3 regions of the Lysinibacillus sp. VIII_CA genome follow, and region 3 is predicted to be linked to each of the others. Evidence: predicted binding sites of a transcription regulator. Region 3 holds the regulator's gene; each other region holds the start of a gene.
The links. The regulator LexA, encoded in region 3, represses DNA repair genes until DNA is damaged. The targets are predictions, from matches to a motif close to CGAACATATGTTCG.

Region 1: a site for LexA is predicted at 3,275-3,288, ahead of ACP3VS_RS06745 (YolD-like family protein). Genes of this name have one in related genera too.
Region 2: a site for LexA is predicted at 1,758-1,771, ahead of parE (DNA topoisomerase IV subunit B). Genes of this name have one in related genera too.

The regions. Positions count from the first base shown of each region.
Region 1 is NZ_JBNFXM010000003.1:283,809-288,756, forward strand. Features, by position in the region: gene ACP3VS_RS06730 (cation-translocating P-type ATPase) at 1-1,699, shown strand, start outside; gene ACP3VS_RS06735 (DUF3231 family protein) at 1,882-2,358, opposite strand; gene ACP3VS_RS06740 (cupin domain-containing protein) at 2,466-3,164, opposite strand; gene ACP3VS_RS06745 (YolD-like family protein) at 3,414-3,755, shown strand; gene ACP3VS_RS06750 (GNAT family N-acetyltransferase) at 3,862-4,338, opposite strand.
Region 2 is NZ_JBNFXM010000006.1:70,928-75,875, forward strand. Features, by position in the region: gene ACP3VS_RS10575 (spore germination protein) at 1-194, opposite strand, end outside; gene ACP3VS_RS10580 (HesB/YadR/YfhF family protein) at 342-632, opposite strand; gene plsY (glycerol-3-phosphate 1-O-acyltransferase PlsY) at 652-1,254, opposite strand; gene parE (DNA topoisomerase IV subunit B) at 1,792-3,768, shown strand; gene parC (DNA topoisomerase IV subunit A) at 3,765-4,948, shown strand, end outside.
Region 3 is NZ_JBNFXM010000001.1:126,755-131,702, forward strand. Features, by position in the region: gene tkt (transketolase) at 1-259, opposite strand, end outside; gene ACP3VS_RS00695 (DUF896 domain-containing protein) at 385-618, opposite strand; gene ACP3VS_RS00700 (GNAT family N-acetyltransferase) at 809-1,336, shown strand; partial or broken gene def (peptide deformylase) at 1,480-2,044, shown strand; gene ACP3VS_RS00710 (YneB family resolvase-like protein) at 2,063-2,728, opposite strand; gene yneA (cell division suppressor protein YneA) at 2,725-3,042, opposite strand; gene lexA (transcriptional repressor LexA) at 3,206-3,823, shown strand; gene ACP3VS_RS00725 (gamma-glutamyl-gamma-aminobutyrate hydrolase family protein) at 3,927-4,649, opposite strand; gene ACP3VS_RS00730 (prepilin peptidase) at 4,684-4,948, opposite strand, start outside.

The sequences.
Region 1 (4,948 bases), on a different contig from region 3:
GGAAAATGCGATTATTCGTAAGCTCTATGCGGTTGAAAGCTTAGGAAGTGTATCTGTTATTTGTTCTGATAAAACGGGTACTTTAACAGAAAATAAAATGGTTGTACAGGAAGTCTTTGTCGATCAGAAAAAAATTCCTCATGATTGGCTAAACCCAACAAATCCAGTGGAAAAAGAGCTGATGGTTAAGGCACTTTTATGTAGTGATGCTGTTGAGCGTGATCAGAAGGAAATTGGTGATCCGACAGAAATAGCGCTTGTAAAATTAGGGAAGCAGTACGGCTTAGATGAATTGATGATTCGCGAGCAATATCCAAGACTGGCTGAAATTCCATTTGATTCGGCGCGAAAGCTTATGAGTACTGTAAATCAAATAGATAAACGGCCTGTTCTGATTACCAAAGGGGCATTAGATGTTCTCTTACCTAAAGTGACTAGAATAAAAACGGCAGCAGGCATTTTTGAGATGACAGCTCAGCATCGTCAAAAAATCGAAGCGGTCAATCATGATTTTTCGAGGAATGGTTTACGGGTGATAGCCATTGCCTATAAAGATGTTTTACCACAGCAAACAATTGATACAAGAGTGGAAAAGGATTTAATATTTGTCGGCCTAGTGGCTATGATGGACCCTCCAAGAAAAGAGTCCAAAGAGGCAGTGGAAAATTGTATTAAGGCAGGCATTAAGCCAGTTATGATTACGGGTGACCATAAAATTACGGCCACAGCGATTGCCCAACAAATTGGGATATTAAAAAATTCAGATGAAGCCATTGAAGGACATGCTCTCGAAAGATTCACAGATCAAGAGCTACAGGAAAAAGTAGATGATTACTCTGTATATGCCCGTGTGACACCTGCTCAAAAGATCCGTATCGTCAAGGCGTGGCAGGATAAGGGACATGTTGTCGCAATGACGGGGGATGGCGTCAATGATGGACCTGCATTAAAACAAGCAGATATCGGGGTGGCAATGGGAGTGACTGGTACAGAGGTAGCAAAAGATGCCTCGTCTATGATTTTAACTGATGATAATTTTTCAACGATTGTCAAGGCCATTGCCAATGGTCGTAGCATTTATACAAATATTAAAAATGCCATTTTGTTCTTATTATCAGGAAATGCGGGAGCTATTTTTGTAGTGTTGTATGCCACAGTCCTTGGCTTACCAGTTCCTTTTGCGCCCGTCCATCTATTATTCATTAACCTATTAACAGATAGCCTTCCAGCAATCGCAATCGGATTAGAGCCGAATAATAAGAAAACGATGAAGGACAAGCCTAGAAATGTTCATACCCCTCTATTAAATAAATCATTTACGACACAGGTGGTGCTTGAAGGAATTTTAATTGCCATCTCCACCATCATTGCTTTTCAAATTGGATTATCAACTGGCGATACATTAACGGCAAGTACAATGGCGTTTACAACACTTTGTTTATCAAGATTAGTGCATGGCTTTAACTCCAGAGCCAAACAATCGATCTTTACGATTGGTGTATTTTCGAATAAATATGCATGGATTGCATTTTTAATCGGTGTCCTAAGCTTGCATATTGTATTGTTTATGCCAATGCTAACAACGGTCTTTGAAGTGGCTCCATTAACAATGGCCCAATTAGGCTTTATTTATAGTCTATCCGTGTTACCGTTCCTCGTAAATCAATGGTATAAGCTCCTGTTTGTAAGAAGTCGATAGAAGAAGATTGGATGTTAAAACCACCTACATATAACGAGTAGGTGGTTTTGCTATTGTTTAATGAGATCGGAGATGTTAAGTGAGATGCACAAGCTTAAAATGTACAAAAAAAACACACTATTAAAAATTGATTTAATAATGTGCAACGTAATGGATGGTTAGCATCATCCATCATGCCATTTTTATTGGGCTGGCGCTAGTAGCCAGCCTTTATTCTTACTGAGTTCAATCAATTTAGACCCAAGTATAGCATAGCGCATATGGAGTTCACCATATTTGGCAAGGTGCTTTTGCTTCACTGACAATTCCAATGCTTGGCTTACAGCAACTAAAGAGGAAGCAATATTCATAGATATAATGGCACTAATTTCGCTATCATGAATGATGGATTTTCCACGGATATCCGTTATTTTCATTTTACTGAATGCCAAAGTTGGAGTGGGGGCAAGCACGCCATTTTCCTTTAATAACAATGTCAGCTGTTTATTTTCCTCTTTTAAACATTGAATAAATTCCAAAATCATAATCTTTAATTTTTTATCCCGGGTATGATTAAAAAATCCATGGCTTGAGGCAATATAGCTTTGATTGACACCGAGCTGCGACCAAAGTCTAAACATTTCCTTAAACTGTAATGATGCTAGATTGTCATTTATCATCGTTATTGTGACACTTCCTAACTCCTAGTATTTATCTAAGATTAGGATGGAACAGTTTATGACATTCTATTCATCTTTTACAATAAAAGTTTAATACAAGGGGCATTTTAATAATACGTGCCATACGGATACATATGTGGGGAAGGGTAATGGTATGGATATGGATAAGGGTATTGGCATGGTTTCGGCTTCTTTTGCTTGCACGAAGAATTATCAGTTGCTGATTCTACACGATTACAGCTTTTTGGTGGTCCAATGTAAGTAGATGGAACAATCGGTGCAATAGTTTTCTTCCATTGTTCCTCATCTAAACAATAGGTGTGCGCCATTATATTCGCTGGTGTAAATTTCAATATATCGGAGCCTAAAATAACCTCTGGTGTTGGAGCATCAAAAATAGCTAGTAAATGGGTGTTATCTTCTGTGGCAATCTCATAATGCCACCAGCCCTGTGGGATATTGGCTACTTGCCCAGGCTTAATCGGGTAGTTTTGAAGTTTTTTTGTAAAGGGATTTAATAGGGAAACCGTTGCTGCACCAGAAATACAATAGACAAGCTCAGCTGCATTTTGGTGATAGTGTGGCTCAATAACATTATCTTTGCTTAAAAAAATATCCAGTAAAGAGGTATTTTCTAACGTATTTAATTGCTCAACACCAAGAATATTAATGTAATTTCGTGCATCTTTTTTAAAAAGCGTACTTTTGTTGACATCAAAGGTGAACTCTGCAGAAGGCGATGTATAATCGACATTTGTGTTAATACTTACATCCTTTCTCACTAAAATTGTGATATTCATCATCATCACAGATTATGATTGAAATGTTTATAGACTTATACAAATGCCTAGCGTTTGTCTAGAACTCCTCGCAAGCACATGCTAGAGAAATTGTATGAAATTACCACTGCTATTAAAGAACGTATGTGCGTATACTAAAAGGAACGTATGTTTTGTTTTGTGGGGAATGGAAATTTTAGCATAGTAGCCATGACTTTCAATGTTGAAGTTTTCTCGCAAACGTCCCCCGAAACATAGTAGAAAGGATGAGACAATTTGATCAAAGATCGAGGAGCCATGAAATGGACATCGATGATGCTTCCAGAGCATTTAATGCTTTTGAAAAAGTGGAAACAAGAGGTACTGACAGAACCGCCAAGGGAACGTGCAGAATGGGAACTGGAGGAATTACAGCAAACCATCACGCATGCATTATCGCAACGTAACTATATTATGTTAACTATTTGGGAAGAGGCTAATTTTGTACAATATGGTGGCATAATTAAAGGGATGAACGAGTTGGAGCTTCTGCTAGAAACAATTACAACAACGAAGCATATCGCATTGAAACATATTTATGCTGCATATATAGAAGTGGATGGCAATAACGGTATTTAAAGCAAAATCAAGTAAATGATATTCGTGCAGATCATCGTATGAATGGTACGATTCCAGCGGATGACAAAGTCACTCATTTGAACATCGCAAATGAGTGACTGTCTCCTTATAGGTGCAATTGCATCACTATTTGCTCACCAATTGGTCCCATTCGTCTTTCACCATTATCTTCAAAACCTACGTTGGTATACAAATTCTGCGCAGCGATGTTCTTGTGATTTACCACTAACACTACTTCGTTAAATTCTTTAAATTCATGTTTGACAAAGTCAGCCAGTAACAGCATTGCTTTTTTTGCATAACCCTTTCCTTGCTGTTTATGGTCCATAGATAAAGCAGTAAGTAACATCGCCTGAGGATTACTAGAATATTCCTGTACTCTTTCAGTGGCATGAAGTACGAAAAAACCAACAGGTATTGTATTACTTAAAATCACAATAGGGTACTGTCCAACTTTTTCGATTGTAATCTCTTTTGGTAAGGCAGTAAATCGGTGCTGTTCTGCAGGCAATTCAAACTCATTTAACTGCTCTACATAGTCTTCTGAAAAATGTACTAATTCAATGTTAATTGTGTCTTGCATAAACAAGCCTCCTTTTTTATTATTGTATATATAGAACAAACGTTCGTCAAGGGAGCTTGTTTAATCATCATGCGAGCCAGAGTTCTTTTACACTATAAATTACCAAAAAATAAAATAAAAGAAACACTCACAATTAGAATCAGTGTTAAAGCCATTGTCACTATACCTCTCAGCAAGGTCGCTAAATTTCTGACATCTTTCATTCCTACAACACTTAGGTAGAAACATACGATTGACAATAACAATGTCAGTGTCAATGGGTGAAGATGGACATAGGTAACAAAAAAGTCTTTTAAGGAACCGGACAGAAAAAATAATAAGATGCAACCTAAAGATAAAATAAAGGACCAGAAATTTAAATTAATTCCCATTTGTTTCCTCCTCTCTACTAAAACGATATTTCTATAAAATCTATAATAGAGTAAAGGATGCAAAAAGAGGCCACTTGGATGTAAGTGACCCCTAGAACCAATAAAGGAGTGTCATGTAAAGTAGAAAGAACTTTACAATACTATTATTATGTTAAGTTATCAATTGGATATAGTTATCTATCTTCAATGGCATAAGAAATATAATTTGCTTATCTCATGATAGGTATATCATGAGAGGG
Region 2 (4,948 bases), on a different contig from region 3:
TCAGATAAGCCATCAATGGAAATAATGGCGAGCCGATGGGGTTCAGTTTCACCAATTGTAATTTCTCGTATTATGATGTCATTGCTGTGACCAAGAGTGTTTCGAATGACCTTTATATTTTTGGCAAGGGAAGTATTTAATAAATCGTCCGTTGTAAGGGATGGGGAGGGATCAATCTTATTTGATATGGACATGCGCTTTCCTCCTCAAATGAATGTTCATTATTTATAGAATGGACAACTTTATGCGGAGATAAACGAAAAAAGGAATGAAATTCTAGCTACTATTTTTCAAATAAAAAAACAGTATTTCCTTTCAAAGATTGAAAGGAAAATACTGTTTTATGTACGATACTCGTATTGTAATTCATCTAAACTAGCATCCACGTCCACATGTAAGTTATGATCGTTAAAGAACCATAAATCTTTTTCATCGATGTAATAGGTTACGCCATCTATGACTGCTTCAGCTCCAATAGCAATGGGCTCTTCTCGCGTCATACCTAGTGAAAAGCCTTCGTGAAAAGGACTTGAGCCACCATAGCGTGCATAAAAGCGAATAGTATCGCCTGGTTCTACTTCCATCTCTTGCTTGAACCATTGTAGGGCTTCATTTGTCAGTGCAATTTTCATAGCGAATGCTCCTCTCTTCCTACAGCCATTTTACCTTTGGCTCAGTGCCATTTTTAATACGTGCAATATTGGCACGGTGACGATAAATAATAAAGGTAAATAAAAAGGCTACCAAGATGCTTAATGCAAAGTCACCTGTAACAAAATAATAAACGATTGAATAGATAAGTGCTACTAAAGCGGCTATCATAGATGTTAGGCTGACGATTTTTGTGAGTTTCAATGTCACAAGAAAAGCAATTAGGAGCAAGACAAACAATGGCCATGAGTAGCCTAATAAAACACCTGCAGATGTGGCAACGGCTTTTCCACCACGGAAATTGGCGAAAATCGGAAACATATGACCAATCACTGCAACAAGACCTAGGATTAAGGGATGAATAGAACTGTCTGAGAATATGGGAAGTGCAGCTAGTAAGACAGCGGCAGTCCCTTTTAGAACATCCATCACAGTCACAACAATACCGGCCTTTTTTCCTAATGTTCGAAATGTATTCGTTGCTCCTAGATTACCGCTTCCGTGTTCTCGGATATCGGTATTATAAAAAATTTTACCTATCCATAGCCCTGAAGGTATAGAGCCGATTAGATAAGCACATAAAATAATAAGTCCATTGATCATAGTTGGACTCCTTTCATTCATAGTCCATCACTTGGTACTAATAGTTTGTAACAAGTATTTTACACTTTTTCTTGCTAATCTACAATGTTATGAAGGAGAATTCCTAAGGAGTCTTGAATTCAATACAAAAGAAACTAAATGTAAGTTGGAGATAGGCTTTTAGACATGATTGATGAAGGCACGAAAAAAGTCTTTCTTAAAATCTAGGCAAAATGGCAATTTTGTCAATCGTTCATTCCTTTGGTAGAATAGAAGTCTAACTTTATTCATTTACATGGAATGACGCAGAAACACTATTTTGCAACTAAATAAGCTACGATGCGTCAGGTGTTTACGGATACTAGTGGTTGTCTGTCTTGCTTAAATTCCAATTTTAAGCAACTGTTGAAGATGTTTACTATTGAAATGTTTATTAAAACTGTGAGCAATTTTTAAAAATTTAATTGGACCTGTCGCTAACTATTGACAGGAAATGCTATTATTATTAGGATGAGAACATAAATAGAACATGTGTTTGTTTTTTGGAGGGGAATTTTGTTGACGAATAAACAGTCACCTAGCGTCTATAATGATGACGCTATACAAGTATTAGAAGGATTAGAAGCGGTGCGCAAACGACCAGGCATGTATATCGGTTCGACAGATGGCCGTGGACTTCATCACCTTGTGTATGAAATCGTAGATAATGCGGTGGATGAAGCATTGGCTGGCTTTGGATCTCATATTATTGTCAAGATTCACAAAGACCAGAGTATTAGCGTACGTGATTTCGGCCGTGGAATGCCAACTGGTATGCATAAGATGGGTAAACCTACTCCTGAAATTATTTTTACCGTCCTACACGCAGGTGGTAAGTTTGGACAAGGTGGTTATAAAACAAGTGGCGGTTTACACGGCGTAGGTTCTTCTGTTGTGAATGCGCTATCAACTTTTTTAGAAGTAACCATCCATCGTGATGGGAAAAAATATCGCCAGCGCTTCGAGCATGGTGGACATCCAGTGACAACACTTGAAGAAATTGGTCAAACAAAACAAACAGGAACGCTTGTTCATTTCCTACCTGATGAAACAATCTTCTCTGTCACAAAATTTAATTATGATACATTAGCAGAACGTTTACGTGAGTCGGCTTTTTTATTAAAGGGCTTAAAAATTGAATTAATCGATGAGCGCGAGGAAGGCAAAAATGATGTGTTCTTTTATGAGAACGGCATTGAAGCTTTCGTTGCGTATTTGAATGAAGAGAAGGATGTTCTTCATCCTGTGAAATATGTTGAGGGTATTCAAGATGATATTGAAGTAGAGTTTGCCTTCCAATATAATGATGGTTATTCTGAAACGATTTTATCGTTTGTCAATAATGTACGTACACGAGATGGCGGTACACATGAAACAGGTGCAAAAGCAGCCTTGACGCGTGTCTTTAATGAATACGCAAGAAAAATTGGCTTATTAAAGGACAAGGACAAAAACTTAGAAGGAACGGATATTCGAGAGGGCTTAGCGGCTATCGTATCTGTTCGTATTCCAGAGCACTTATTACAATTTGAAGGACAAACAAAGGGCAAGCTTGGTACGAGTGAGGCTCGTTCAGCGGTAGATAGTGTGGTGTCTGAGCAAATTTTATATGTGCTAGAGGAAAATGCTGAATTGTCAGCGTCTCTTGTGCGTAAAGCGATTCGTGCGCAGCAAGTGCGTGAGGCGGCTCGTAAAGCCCGTGAGGATGCACGAAATGGTAAGAAAAACAAAAAGGGTAGTACGATTCTGTCTGGGAAATTAACGCCTGCACAGTCACGTAATGCGGCGAAAAATGAATTATATTTAGTCGAGGGTGATTCAGCGGGTGGTTCTGCAAAACAAGGTCGTGATCGAACATTCCAGGCGATATTACCACTGCGTGGGAAAGTTATTAACACAGAAAAAGCCAAGCTACAAGATATTATGAAAAACGAAGAAATTTCAACGATTATTCATGCGATCGGTGCAGGTGTAGGTACAGATTTTGCTGTGGAGGATTCAGCCTACAATAAGGTAGTCATTATGACCGATGCTGATACGGATGGTGCGCATATTCAAGTATTGCTACTAACGTTTTTCTATCGTTATATGCGTCCGCTCATCGAGGCTGGAAAAGTCTTTATTGCGTTACCACCACTTTATAAGGTTTCGAAAGGAACTGGCAAAAAAGAAGTGATTGAATATGCTTGGACAGAAAACGATTTACAAAAGGCCATCAAACAAGTTGGAAAGGGTTACATATTACAGCGCTATAAAGGTCTTGGAGAGATGAATGCTGACCAGCTATGGGATACAACAATGAACCCTGACACACGGACATTAATTCGTGTCACTATCGAGGATGGTGCACGTGCAGAGAGACGTGTCACGACGTTAATGGGCGATAAAGTAGAGCCACGTCGTAAATGGATCGAAGCCAATGTAGACTTCGGTATGGAGGATGATGCTAACATTTTAGAAAATGAATTCATCCAACAAGAGGAGGGCCAAGCATGAGTAGTACAGAAAAGTTTCAAGATTTACCTTTAGAAGAAGTAATGGGTGACCGTTTTGGTCGCTATAGCAAATATATTATTCAAGACCGCGCGTTGCCAGATGCACGTGACGGTCTTAAACCAGTACAGCGTCGTATTTTATATGCAATGTTTACGGAAGGTAATACACATGAGAAACCGTTTCGTAAATCGGCTAAGACAGTCGGAAATGTAATCGGTAATTACCATCCGCACGGAGATAGCTCAGTCTATGAGGCGATGGTTCGTATGAGTCAGGATTGGAAAGCTCGCCATATGCTTATAGAAATGCATGGGAATAACGGTTCGGTTGATGGAGATCCACCAGCAGCCATGCGTTATACGGAGGCAAGACTTTCTGCAATTGCTGGTGAAATGTTACGAGATATTGGGAAGAAAACGGTTGAATTCGTACCAAACTTCGATGACCAGGATATGGAACCAACTGTTTTACCAGCTCGTTTCCCTAATTTATTAGTAAACGGCTCTACAGGGATATCTGCGGGTTATGCAACAGATATTCCACCGCATGCATTAGATGAAGTGCTGGATGCTGTTTTGATGCGCTTAGACAAGCCTACTGCGACAGTGGATGAATTGATGACAGTTATCAAGGGTCCTGATTTCCCTACAGGCGGAATTATTCAAGGTGTAGACGGCATTAAAAAGGCATATGAAACAGGGCGCGGTAAAATTATTGTCCGTGCACAAGCTGTGGTCGAACCTATCAAGGGCGGAAAAGAGCAAATTGTCGTTACCGAATTACCATACGATGTGAATAAAGCGAATCTTGTGAAAAAAATTGATGAGCAACGTGTAGATAAACGCCTTGAAGGGATTGCTGAAATTCGTGATGAATCAGATCGTACAGGGTTACGTGTCGTTATCGAGCTGAAAAAGGATGTTCCTGGACAGGGGATTCTACAGTACCTATTTAAAACAACAGATTTACAAGTAGCTTACAATTTTAATATGATTGCCATTCATAATCGTCGTCCAACGATGATGACATTACCATTATTGCTGGATTCCTATATTACTCACCAAAAAGAAGTGGTCACAAATCGTTCTATATATGATTTACAAAAGGCAAAGGATCGCTCCCATATCGTGGATGGCTTAATTAAAGCCCTATCTATTCTAGATGAGGTTATTGCTACGAT
Region 3 (4,948 bases):
CCATTGGTAAACCATAGCCGCCAAGGTGAAGTAAGCTGTATAAAAGCATGGAACCATGACCTGCTGATAGTACAAAACGATCACGGTTAAACCATTTTGGATTTGCTGGATTATGGCGTAATTGTTTTGTCCAAAGCGTATAAGCCATTGGCGCTGCCCCCATTGGTAAACCTGGGTGACCAGAATTTGCTTTTTCAATAGCATCGATTGACAAAGTTCGGATAGCATTAATTGCTAATAAATCCGCATGTTGAGTCATTATATTGTGACATCCTTTCTCGTCCTATAATTGTTCTTCTACAGTTTAGTCAACATTGCTTTAGAAAACAATGCTTTTGTTATACTATTTGTATTTTCATACATACTTTATTAAATTGTGTCACATTAATTTAGAAATTTATTTTTTTTCGCTTGTCTTACCTTCTCTGGCGTGACATCATTTCCTTCTGCATCAACCACTTTTACGTTTTCAATCGTATCACGCATCGTTGCTCTAAATGTATCCAAGTATTCTTTACGAAGCGCTGTTCGCTCCTTTGCCTCTTCATCCGTTAGTTGACCATTTTTTGCTTTAGCAGAAAGTTCATTTATACGGTTAATTTTTTCTTTTGATAACATAGTTACACACCTTTCAGTACCTATCTTATTGACTTCGGTATGCAAAGTATAGCACGGTTTCCCATTAAATGCAGTTATACCAACCCTTATTCAAGCTGTTGAAATAAAAAAATACATGACTTCCAGATGTTTGAAGTGTATAAGTATTATATGGAAGGAAAAATTTAACTATATATTGGAGGATATACATGTGAACGTGACAACTAAGCGATTACTCATTCGAACATTTCAAGAACAGGACTGGGAAGCTGTTTATAGCTATACTTCAGATGAAAAAGTGATGCATTATATGCCTGAAGGTGTTTTCACTGAAGATCAGGCAAAGAAATTTATTAAAGAAAATAGCAGCGACAAAGCAAAACATTTTGCTATTGTTTCAAATAATTGCAAGCAAGTGATTGGTCATATTGTTTTCCATCCTTGTTTCGGTGATCATACTTATGAAATCGGTTGGGTACTAAATCCAGCTTACCAAAATCAAGGCTTTGCTTCTGAAGCTGCACATGCTGTATTAGACTATGGATTTAATGAAAAGAAACTTCATAGAATTATTGCAACGTGTCAGCCCGAAAATATCGCTTCTTATAAGGTTATGGAAAAAATAGGAATGAGACGTGAAGGTTTTTTTAAAAAATGTATACCATATGGGGATGAATGGTGGGACGAATACTATTACGCAGTCTTACGTGAAGAGTGGGACAATTTGTTAGGAGGTTAGAAGAACATTAAACACTAAACTACTAAGCTCGTGGAAATGGAAGAAGTTCCTGTAAATGGTATTAGGCACTTGGTCAATAATGGATGATCCGACCATACAAATTAGCTTGAAAAAACTTCTGAATACGGAGGAGGTATTTTTCGATGGCAAAATTTCATCCTGATTACATGATTACTAAAAGAACACTCGGTCCTATTACGTAAACAAACACAAGAGGTTGCCATACCAGTTCCCTTAGAGGACCGACATATATTATTTTCTATGCTTCAATATTTAAAAAACAGCCAAGATCCGATTTTAACAAAAAAGTATAAGCTACGTCCTGGTAGTGGCCTCTCTGCAAATCAAATTGGCGTAGATAAAAGAATGTTTGCTGTCCTTTTTGAAGATCATGACCAAAAACACGAAATGATGTTCATTAACCCAAAAGTAATGAGCCATTCTTTAAATATGATCTATTTGCCTGAGGGAGAAGGGTGTCTGTCTGTTAATCGACCAGTTCACGGTTTTGTACCAAGATATGAACGAATTAAAGTAAAAGCCTATACTATTGATGGACAGGAATTTATTTTGTCTTTAAAAGGCTATGAATCTATCGTTGTACAACATGAAATCGATCATTTAAATGGTATTATGTTTTATGATCGAATTAATAAAGATAACCCTTTTCAACTACCCCAAAATGTTATTATCGAAAGCTTGTATTAAAAAAATTAGCAGGCTATATTATTTGCCTGCTAATTTTTCTTGATGCTCTTGGAATCGGCGATGTACGGTTGCCTTACTTACCTCAAAGCCTAATCCTCTAAGAGTAATGGAAATTTCCTCAAAGGTAAAACCACGATTACGTAGCTTCACGATTTCATCAACAGGGAGTTCCTTCCGTTCCTGACCATGCGGATTCCCACGATTGGATAGGTTATTTTCAGGGCGATAGCCATTTTCCACAGCACGTCGCATACCTCTGCGGATTTTCGCATTATGGATTCTACGTTGATACTCTTCTACAATTGCTAAAATCTCTAGTAGCATCGTATCCATTTCGTTTAATTGAACTGGTCCTGCATCACGAATCGAATAAACATCTGTTGCTGATTTTTGTAATAAATGCAATACTGCCATCCTGGCATTTCCACGGCCTAAACGAGTTTCATCTTGTACAAAAAGAGCTTTTACTTCCTTCTCTTTTATAAAATCAAGCATTTCAAGTAAGCCTTCGCGTTCAACATCATAACCGCTATGCTTATCTTTAAAAACACCCTTTACTTCATAGCCTTGCTCTTTAGCACAGAGCACTAATTCTTCTTGTTGGCGCTCTAACGAGGAGCTTTGCGTTTCTTTTTCAGTACTTACCCGGCAATAGACAACAGCCGTCATTTGATTATTTTTCATTGTTCGTTTCTCGCAATTTCAATGGTTTTGATGGGACTGGCTTGATCACTCAAAACTGGAATGACTAGAGATTTACCCGCCACGATTTTAATATCTGCTAACTCATTTTCTGATTTGACAAGTTTAATCCAATCTTCTTTACTCATTTTACCACGGTATTGTTCGGCTAACGACCACAAGCTATCCCCATGTTCAATTTGAATTTCAGCGTAATTAACATCCCCCGGATCAGTGATGTAAAGGTAACTTGCGAAGAGTAAACAAGCACCTAATAATATAGTGATATGTGTATTTTTCTTTAACCATTTCATCATTATAACCTCTTTTCTAGAATGTTTGTTCGGAATATACGTTCCCATAATAAAGCGAACAAACGTTTTTGTCAAACACTTTTCGAACCTATGTTTGCATACGTGTTCGCATTCTGTTATACTATCAAATAAGAAGAATGATATTAGAAAAAAGAGGTGAGCAATCATGAAAAAAGTATCGAAAAGACAAGAGGACATTTTAGCGTTCATTAAAGACGAGGTACGAGCTAAAGGGTATCCGCCATCAGTCCGTGAAATCGGGGAAGCTGTTGGACTTGCTTCAAGTTCAACTGTTCATGGTCATTTGGCTCGATTAGAACAAAAGGGTTTTATTCGTCGAGATCCAACAAAACCACGTGCTATTGAAATTCTTGAACCTGAAGAATCCATCCAAAAGCAACACGTCATCCATGTACCACTTGTAGGGAAGGTTACAGCAGGTTCTCCTATTACAGCTATCGAAAATATTGAAGAGTATTTCCCACTGCCTGATACATATGGCACGAGTGAGGATCAGTTATTCATGCTAGAAATTATGGGTGAATCGATGATTGAAGCAGGAATTTTAGATGGTGATTTAGTGATTGTGAAGCAAAAATCAACGGCTAATAATGGAGACATTGTTGTAGCCATGACAGCTGAAGATGAAGCTACTGTAAAACGATTCTTTAAGGAAAAAAACCATTTCCGTTTACAGCCTGAAAATTCATCAATGGAACCGATTATCGTCGATCAAGTATCCATTTTGGGACAAGTTGTTGGTCTGTATCGCCGTGTACATTAATTAAATGAGGGTTTGAGGATTGTGTTCCTTCACTGAGCATAAATCCTCTTTTTTACGCAAAAAAAGAATCCATAAACTATTGGATTCTTTTGACAACGGCCTTTTAAGCCTCTTTTTTAAATTTTATGCTCGCTTCAATAAACGCTGCAAATAGCTTTTGTGCATGCGGATCTCCTGCTATAGCTAATTCCTCTGGGTGCCACTGGACAGCCAAGCAGAATGGTAATTCCTCATGTACCACTGCTTCAATAATGCCATCACTTGATTTCGCTGCAACTTTTAAATTCTCCGCTAGTACATTCACTGATTGATGATGAAAAGAATTGACGGCAATTTTCTCTTGTTCCAGAATAGTGGCTAATAAATTCTCCGCAATAATTTGTACATAATGCGTTGCTACTGATCTACCGGCCTGTTGCATATGTTTAATAAGCTTTGTACTATAATGGTCACTATCAATGTCCTGATATAACGTCCCGCCTAATGCAACATTTAATATTTGGATACCCCGACAAATACCGAAAATAGGCATTTTTCGTAAAAATGCAGCCTCAATTAATGCTAATTCTACGGCATCTCTAGCTGGATGAATTTTACCTAACTTTGGTGAAGGGTCCACTCCAAATAAAAAAGGATGTACATCATAGCCTCCCGATAGCAATAAGCCATCCGTAAGGGCTAAAATTTGTGCAGCATCTTCCTCAACCCCTAACGGAATAATGAGGGGGATACCGCCCGCCTCAATAATACTTTTGCTGTAAGCAGCATTTAAATGAGCTGATAAATCATCTTCTACAAAAGCTGTAATTCCAATAATCGGCTTCACTTGATTCCCCTCCACAAAATTGAAGATTAAATACTTACCAAAAACCTAAGTACCACTTGATGAACGAATCTCCATAGAAATAAACAATATTAGCGGCTAATGCAATTGATGGGCCAAAGGGAATAGGTGTTTTTCTTCCCTGTTTACGCTTTAATAAGACAACTATTCCGACTATCATACCAATGATAGCAGCTAAAAATAAAGTCAACAGCGTATGAATAGTACCGAGAACAAGACCAATTAAAAAGAATAATTTAATATCCCCTCCTCCCATTCCACCTTTCGATAAAACCGCAATA